Fodinicola acaciae: one gene and its partner. The protein of the gene in region 1 interacts with the protein of each later gene in a pairwise test. Links are inferred from orthologs where the notes say so. Each region holds a gene or a part of one and is shown on either strand. Other genes may lie near its edges. The genes, in order: GNX95_RS40435 and rsfS.

What was found.
Region 2: the proteins of GNX95_RS40435 (region 1) and rsfS interact in binary tests that used the Escherichia coli proteins (3 or more experiments, as listed by UniProt). The link is inferred for Fodinicola acaciae from one-to-one orthologs.

Annotation. Positions count from the first base shown.
Region 1 is NZ_WOTN01000004.1:1,050,020-1,053,332, forward strand. What follows is about bases 137-3,135. They hold GNX95_RS40435 (ATP-binding protein), read right to left. Parts: upstream 2,178-3,135; coding sequence 1,095-2,177; downstream 137-1,094. Other genes in these bases: GNX95_RS40430 (DUF5682 family protein), read right to left, coding at 137-1,086; GNX95_RS40440 (DUF5691 domain-containing protein), read right to left, coding at 2,174-3,135. Outside these bases: more of GNX95_RS40430, read right to left, coding at 1-136; more of GNX95_RS40440, read right to left, coding at 3,136-3,313.
Region 2 is NZ_WOTN01000002.1:2,303,881-2,306,888, forward strand. What follows is about bases 264-2,957. They hold rsfS (ribosome silencing factor), read left to right. Parts: upstream 264-1,267; coding sequence 1,268-1,648; downstream 1,649-2,957. Other genes in these bases: GNX95_RS26155 (proline racemase family protein), read left to right, coding at 264-459; nadD (nicotinate-nucleotide adenylyltransferase), read left to right, coding at 510-1,148; GNX95_RS26170 (histidine phosphatase family protein), read left to right, coding at 1,645-2,286; octT (diglucosylglycerate octanoyltransferase), read left to right, coding at 2,286-2,957. Also shown: more of GNX95_RS26155, read left to right, coding at 1-263; more of octT, read left to right, coding at 2,958-3,008. UniProt on the Escherichia coli protein: Functions as a ribosomal silencing factor. Interacts with ribosomal protein uL14 (rplN), blocking formation of intersubunit bridge B8.

The DNA of each region.
Region 1 (3,313 bases):
GGCCTCCAGCGGCACGGTCGGCGCGGCCGGTGGCACGCGGCCGAGCTGCTCGCCGATCACCAGTTTGCGGGTGACGAGATCCACCAGCATGTCGTCGCCTTCGCAGAGCACCGAGCGGGTCGCCTCGGTCAGCTCGGCCAGGCCGGCCAGCGATCGTCCGCGCAATGCCGCCAACGTCTCGGCCAGCCGCGCCGCCTCGATGACGTGCGCCGAGGACACCGGCAGGTCCTGCTCGCGCAGCGTGGCCGCGACCGCGGTCAGCCAGCGTACGACCGGCCGGTCGGTCGAGGTGAACAGGTGGTGATACCAGCCGGGCGAGATGATGCCGGCGCCATAGCCGGAAGCGGCGGCGATCCGCGTGTGCGTCCACGGCACCCAGGTCAGCTGCGCCTTTTTCTTCGCCAGGCCGGTGAGCAGCTGGCGATCGGCTGTGGCGGAAGGAAAAGGCGGCAGCAATGCCGGAGAATGCCACGCGCCGCACACCACCGCGATCGGGTCTTTGCCTTCCTTCACGGCTTTCCGGATGGTCGTACGCATGTGTGCTTCACGTTTGTCTTCCCAGGCCTTCTCGCCGGCGGAGACTTCCGGAGCCGCCTGGCGCAGCTCGGTCATCGCCTCGATCACCGCCGGAAACGGGCTCACGCCGGAGTCCGCGCGGGTTTCGATGACCGCGTCCCACCAACGCTCCGGATCGTCGTAACCGGCCGCAGCGGCCAGCATGCCGAGTGGATCGGCGGTCGCCTCGCCGTCCTGGTCGTCGTCCTTGTGCGCGAGGTTGGCGCTGGCCGGCAGATCGCAGAACCGTACGGGCACGCCTGCGCGCAAGGCCCACTGGATCGCCTGCCATTCCGGCGAAAACGTGCTGAACGGCCAGAACGAGGCCACCCTCGGCCGGTCCGGCAGATACGCCAGCAGCGCCACCGGCGGCACCATGTCCGGATCGCCGGCCAGCTCGACCAGCGCGTCGGCCTCCGGCGGTCCTTCGATCAGCACGATCTGCGGCCGCAGGCGATCCAGCTCCGTCACCACGGCTCGGGCCGAGCCGGGGCCGTGATGGCGAATCGGAAGGATGCTGACGACACTCATTCAGGCCGTCACCCGGTGACCTCGCGGCACGCTCGATAGAAATCGGCCCAGCCGTCGCGTTCGCGGACGACCGCCTCGAGATATTCCACCCAGGCAACGCGATCCGAGACCGGGTCGCGTACGACCGCGCCGAGAATGCCGGCCGCGATGTCGGCCGGCCGCAGCACGCCGTCGCCGAAATGCGCGGACAATGCCAATCCGTTGGTGAGCACCGAAATCGCCTCGGCGGTGGACAACGTGCCGGACGGCGACTTGAGTTTCGTACGCCCGTCTTCGGTGCCGCCCGAGCGCAGCTCGCGGAAAACCGTGACCACCCGCCGGATCTCGGCCACCGCGGCCGGGATTTCCGGCAGCTGCAGGGAACGTCCGAGCTGCTCGACCCGCCGTGCGACGATCTCGACCTCTTCCTCGGCGGTCGCCGGCAACGGAAGCACGACCGTGTTGAAGCGCCGGCGCAGAGCGCTGGACAGCTCGTTGATGCCGCGGTCGCGGTCGTTGGCGGTCGCGATCACGTTGAAACCGCGCGCGGCCTGCACCTCGCTGCCGAGCTCCGGCACCGGCAGCGTCTTCTCCGACAGGATCGTGATCAGCGCGTCCTGCACGTCGCTCGGGATGCGGGTCAGCTCCTCCAGCCGGGCCAGCCGGCCTTCGCGCATCGCGGTCATCACCGGGGAGGGCACCATCGCACCCTCGGTCGGTCCTTCGGCGAGCAGCCGCGCGTAGTTCCAGCCATAGCGGATCGACTCCTCGGCCGTGCCGGAGGTGCCCTGCACGAGCAGCGTCGAGTCGCCGGAGACGGCCGCGGCCAGGTGCTCGGAGACCCAGGTCTTGGCCGTGCCAGGCACTCCGAGCAGCAACAACGCGCGGTCGGTGACCAGGGTGGCGACGGCGACCTCGACCAGCCGGCGCGGACCGACGTACTTCGGCGTGATCACCGTGCCGTCGGTGAGCGTGTCGCCGAGCAGATACGTGACGACGGCCCACGGCGACAGCCGCCAGCGCGGCGGCCGGGGACGGTCGTCGGTCTTCTCCAGCGCCGCGAGCTCCGCCGCGTACTCCTGCTCGGCGTGCGGCCGCAGCAACTCGGTCAACGTAAACCCTCCAGCATGTGGCGTCGGATGTCGATCAAGGTCGCGGCGCGGCGCAACGCCGGCTCGGCGCGGCTCTGGCTGAACCGCTCGGCCAGGCCGCGGAGCAGCTCGGCGATCCGTACGCTCGACTCGTCGGCCACCGCGCGATAGCCGATCAGCTCGATCGTCGTGCGCGGCACGTACGACTTCGGATCCTCGGCCAATGCTGCCAGCACCGCGGTCGACAGCTCCGGCGGCCACGGCCGCGCGCAGCTGCTGAGCAACGTCAGCGCACGCTGGCCGTCATGGCTGAGCGCGGTCGCGACGGCGTTTGTGCGTACGTCCGGAGGCAGGAGCGCCAGCAGGGGTTGGCAGCGATACGGTCCGAGCGCCTTGACGAAGGCGGTGGCCCAGGTCAGCTCCTCCTCCAGCTGCGTGGCCTCCATCCAGCCGGTGCGCAGCTCGCCGCCAAAGGGCTGGTTGTCGGTCATCGCCAGCAGCTCGGCCGGCGGCAGCTGCTCCGACCAGGTGCGCAGCGGCGTGGCCGCGATGACCTGCCGCAGCCAGAACGCGGAAAGGCCCTCGCCCTGTCGGCCGGGTTTCTCGGCGATGCCGTCCGCGCGCATGCCGGCGTCATAGCCGGGTGTCGCGATCAGCATCCGGTGCCGCCCGAGCCGCCGCTTCTCGATCGTGACCAGCAGCCGCGCCCGCTCGGCCATCCGCTGGGAGCGGCCGGAGTCGGGCAGCCGGCGCAGCAGGTCCCAGGCGATCTCGCGCACCTCGCGGCGGCGGTCGGCGGCGGCGAGGTTGAGCGCGTCCTCGTCGGCGTCGGACAGGCCCTCGGCGAAGGCGGCCAGCAGGTCGCGGCGCTCCGGCAACGCCTCGGTGTCCCAGCCGGCCATCAGCGCCTCGCGGGCCGCGCCGGGGTCGTGCCGGCGCGCGGCCGCGAAGGCATCGCGCCGGGTCAGCGGGTCGGCGACGCGCCAGTCGTCCGGCAGCGGCGCGGCGATCTCGCCGTACGCGAGCAGCTTGCGCCACTCCGGCCGCTGCGCGGCCAGCCAGCGGCCCCGCTCGCCGACCACCTCCACCAGCGGCTTGGCCAGGTCGCCGTGCATCGCCGCACGGTCGAGCAGAGCCGGGATGCGGGCCTCCGGCGC
Region 2 (3,008 bases), on another replicon or contig:
GACCTCGGCCTGTCGTACGACCGCGCCCACCAGCAGGAGATTTTGCGTGCCGGCCTGGCAATCATGGCGGCCATCAACGAAGCAGACCCGCCGCGGCATCCGGAGATCGCCGGCATCGACGTGTGTCATCACGTGTATTTCGCCGCACCCGGCTCGAATGCGCGGCACTCGCGCCACGCGATGGCGATCCATCCGGGCTGGTTCGACCGGTCGCCGTGCGGCACTGGCACCTCCGCGCGGATGGCGCAGCTGTGGACGCGCGGTGAGCTGCCGCTGGACACCGACTTCGTGAACGAGTCGTTCATCGGCTCGCGGTTCGTCGGCCGGCTGGTCGGGGAGACCTCGGTGGCCGGGCTGCCGGCGGTGCTGCCGACCATCACCGGCCGCGCCTGGGTCACCGGCACCGCGCGATACCTGCTGGACCCGACCGACCCGTTCCCCACCGGCTTCCAGTTCTAACGTGCTGCGCGTCACCAGCGTACGGCCGGTTGAGCTGCGACAATGCACGGATGGCTATCGACGAGCCGGTGGACCGTATCGGGATCATGGGTGGCACGTTCGACCCGATCCACCACGGACACCTGGTGGCGGCCAGCGAGGTCGCCGACCGGTTCGGCCTGGACGAGGTCGTCTTCGTGCCGACCGGCCAGCCGTACTGGAAAGAGGGGATCAGCCCCGCCGAGGACCGCTATCTGATGACCGTCATCGCCACCGCGTCCAACCCGCGGTTTTCGGTGAGCCGGGTCGACATCAACCGGCCGGGGCCGACGTACACCATCGACACGCTGCAGGATTTGCGGGAGATCTACGGCAAAGACGTGCAGATGTTCTTCATCACCGGCGCCGACGCGCTGCCGGCGATCCTGTCCTGGAAAAACCACGAGGAACTGTTCGGCATGGCGCATTTCGTCGGCGTCACCCGGCCCGGTTTCGAGCTGTCCGACCCGAAGCTGCCGGACGACGTGCCGGCCGACTCGGTTTCGCTGATCGAGGTGCCGGCGATGGCGATCTCGTCGACCTCCTGCCGTGAGCGCGTCGCGGCGAAGCGGCCGGTCTGGTATCTCGTGCCGGACGGGGTGGTGCAGTACATCGAGAAGCGCCGGCTCTATCGCGGCGACGGCCCGGGCAACGGCGCCGGCTATCGGTGACCGCCTGTAGTCGGCGTGTTTCTGCTGGTGAGGCTGGAGTGTGGTGCCAGTGACTCCGTCGTGAGCCGCGCATGAGACCCTCGAGCTGCGCAATGTCGTCGTATGAGGAGGCCTGACCGGTGCCGGTGTCCGATCGCGCGCGTCAGCTCGCGCTCTCCGCCGCGCAGGCCGCGGCCGACAAGAAGGCCACCGACGTGGTCATCCTGGACGTGAGCGACCAGCTGGTCATCACCGACGCGTTCCTGATCGCGTCCGCGCCGAACGAGCGCCAGGTCTCGGCCATCGTCGACGCGGTCGAGGAGCGGCTGCGTACGCAACACGACGTCAAGCCGGTCCGGCGCGAAGGCGCACGGGAAGGCCGCTGGGTCCTGCTCGACTTCGTCGATGTCATCGTGCACGTCCAGCACTCCGACGAGCGCGCCTTCTACGCGCTGGAGCGGCTGTGGAAGGACTGCCCCACCATCCCGTTCGTGGACTCGGCGTTGGAGTCGACCGAATGACCTCCGTACGGCTGATCCTCTGGCGGCACGGCCTGACCGGCTGGAACGCGGAGAGCCGGTTCCAGGGGCAGCTCGACCCGCCGCTGTCCGAGACCGGCGTCGCCGAGGCGGAGAAGGCGGCCGAGCTGCTGGCCGCGATGTCGCCGTCGTTGCTGGTCTCCAGCGACCTGCAGCGGGCGCAGCAGACCGCCGCGGCGCTCGCCGAGCGCACCGGCCTGGCCGTACACACCGACGAGCGGCTGCGCGAGCGGCACTGGGGTGACTGGCAGGGCAAGACGCACGCCGAGCTGGCCGAGCACGACTCCGAGGCGTTCGCGATGTGGCAGGCCGGCCGGCAACCGACGGTCAACGGCCGCGAGGACCCTGACGCCGTACGCACGCGGGTCGCCGCCGCGATCCGCAGCGCGGTGACGCGCGTTTCCGACGTGACCGAGGCGACGGTGATCCTGGTGTCGCACGGTGGCGCGATCCGTTACGGCCTGGCCGAGCTGCTGCGCTGGCCGGAGGAGCTGGCGCGTACGGTCAGCGGCCTGCACAACTGCCACTGGGCCCAGCTGCGCACCCGGCCGGTGGTGTCCAGCGACGCGCCGGACGAGTGGGTCCTGTCCGCGTACAACGTCGGTGCCGCCACTCCCTGATGAAGCACGTCCTGGTCTTCGCCGACTCGTTGGCGTTCTACGGGCCGGAGCGTGGCGAGATCAGCACCGACCCTCGGCTGTTCCCGAACGTGATGGCGGCTGAGCTGTCCGCTGGCGGTGTCGCGGTGACCGCCGATCTGGTCGCGCGCGTCGGCTGGACGTCGCGTGACGTGTGGTGGTCGATGACGCGCGACCCGTACGTCTATTCGGTGCTGCTGGCGCGTGCCTCGGCGGTGGTGCTGGCGGTCGGTGGCATGGACTATCTGCCGACGACGGTGCCGACCTGGCTGCGGGAGGGGATCCGCTATCTGCGGCCACCGGCGTTGCGGCGCGCGGTCCGGCAGGCATACCAGCGGACGCAGCCGGTCGCCGCGCTGCGTACGCCGTGGCGCGCGTTGCCGCAGGCGTTGACGGACACCTACCTGACCAACTGCCTCGGTGGCGTGCGCTTCTTCCACCCTGGCGTGCCGGTGGTGGGGATCCTGCCGCCGCCGCACCAGGCCGCCGTCTATGGCTGCGCCTCTGGTGAGCCGCGTGGCCACGGTCCGGCGGTCGCGGCCGCGCGCGCGTGGGGACGGCGGCAGGACGTACCAATGGTCGACCTGCCGCGGATCGTCTGGCCGCACCTGCTGGCCGGTCGCGCCAACCCGGACGGCATGCACTATGGCTGGCAGACGCACGCCGAGATCGGTTCGGCCCTCGCGGCCACCGTACGGTCCTGC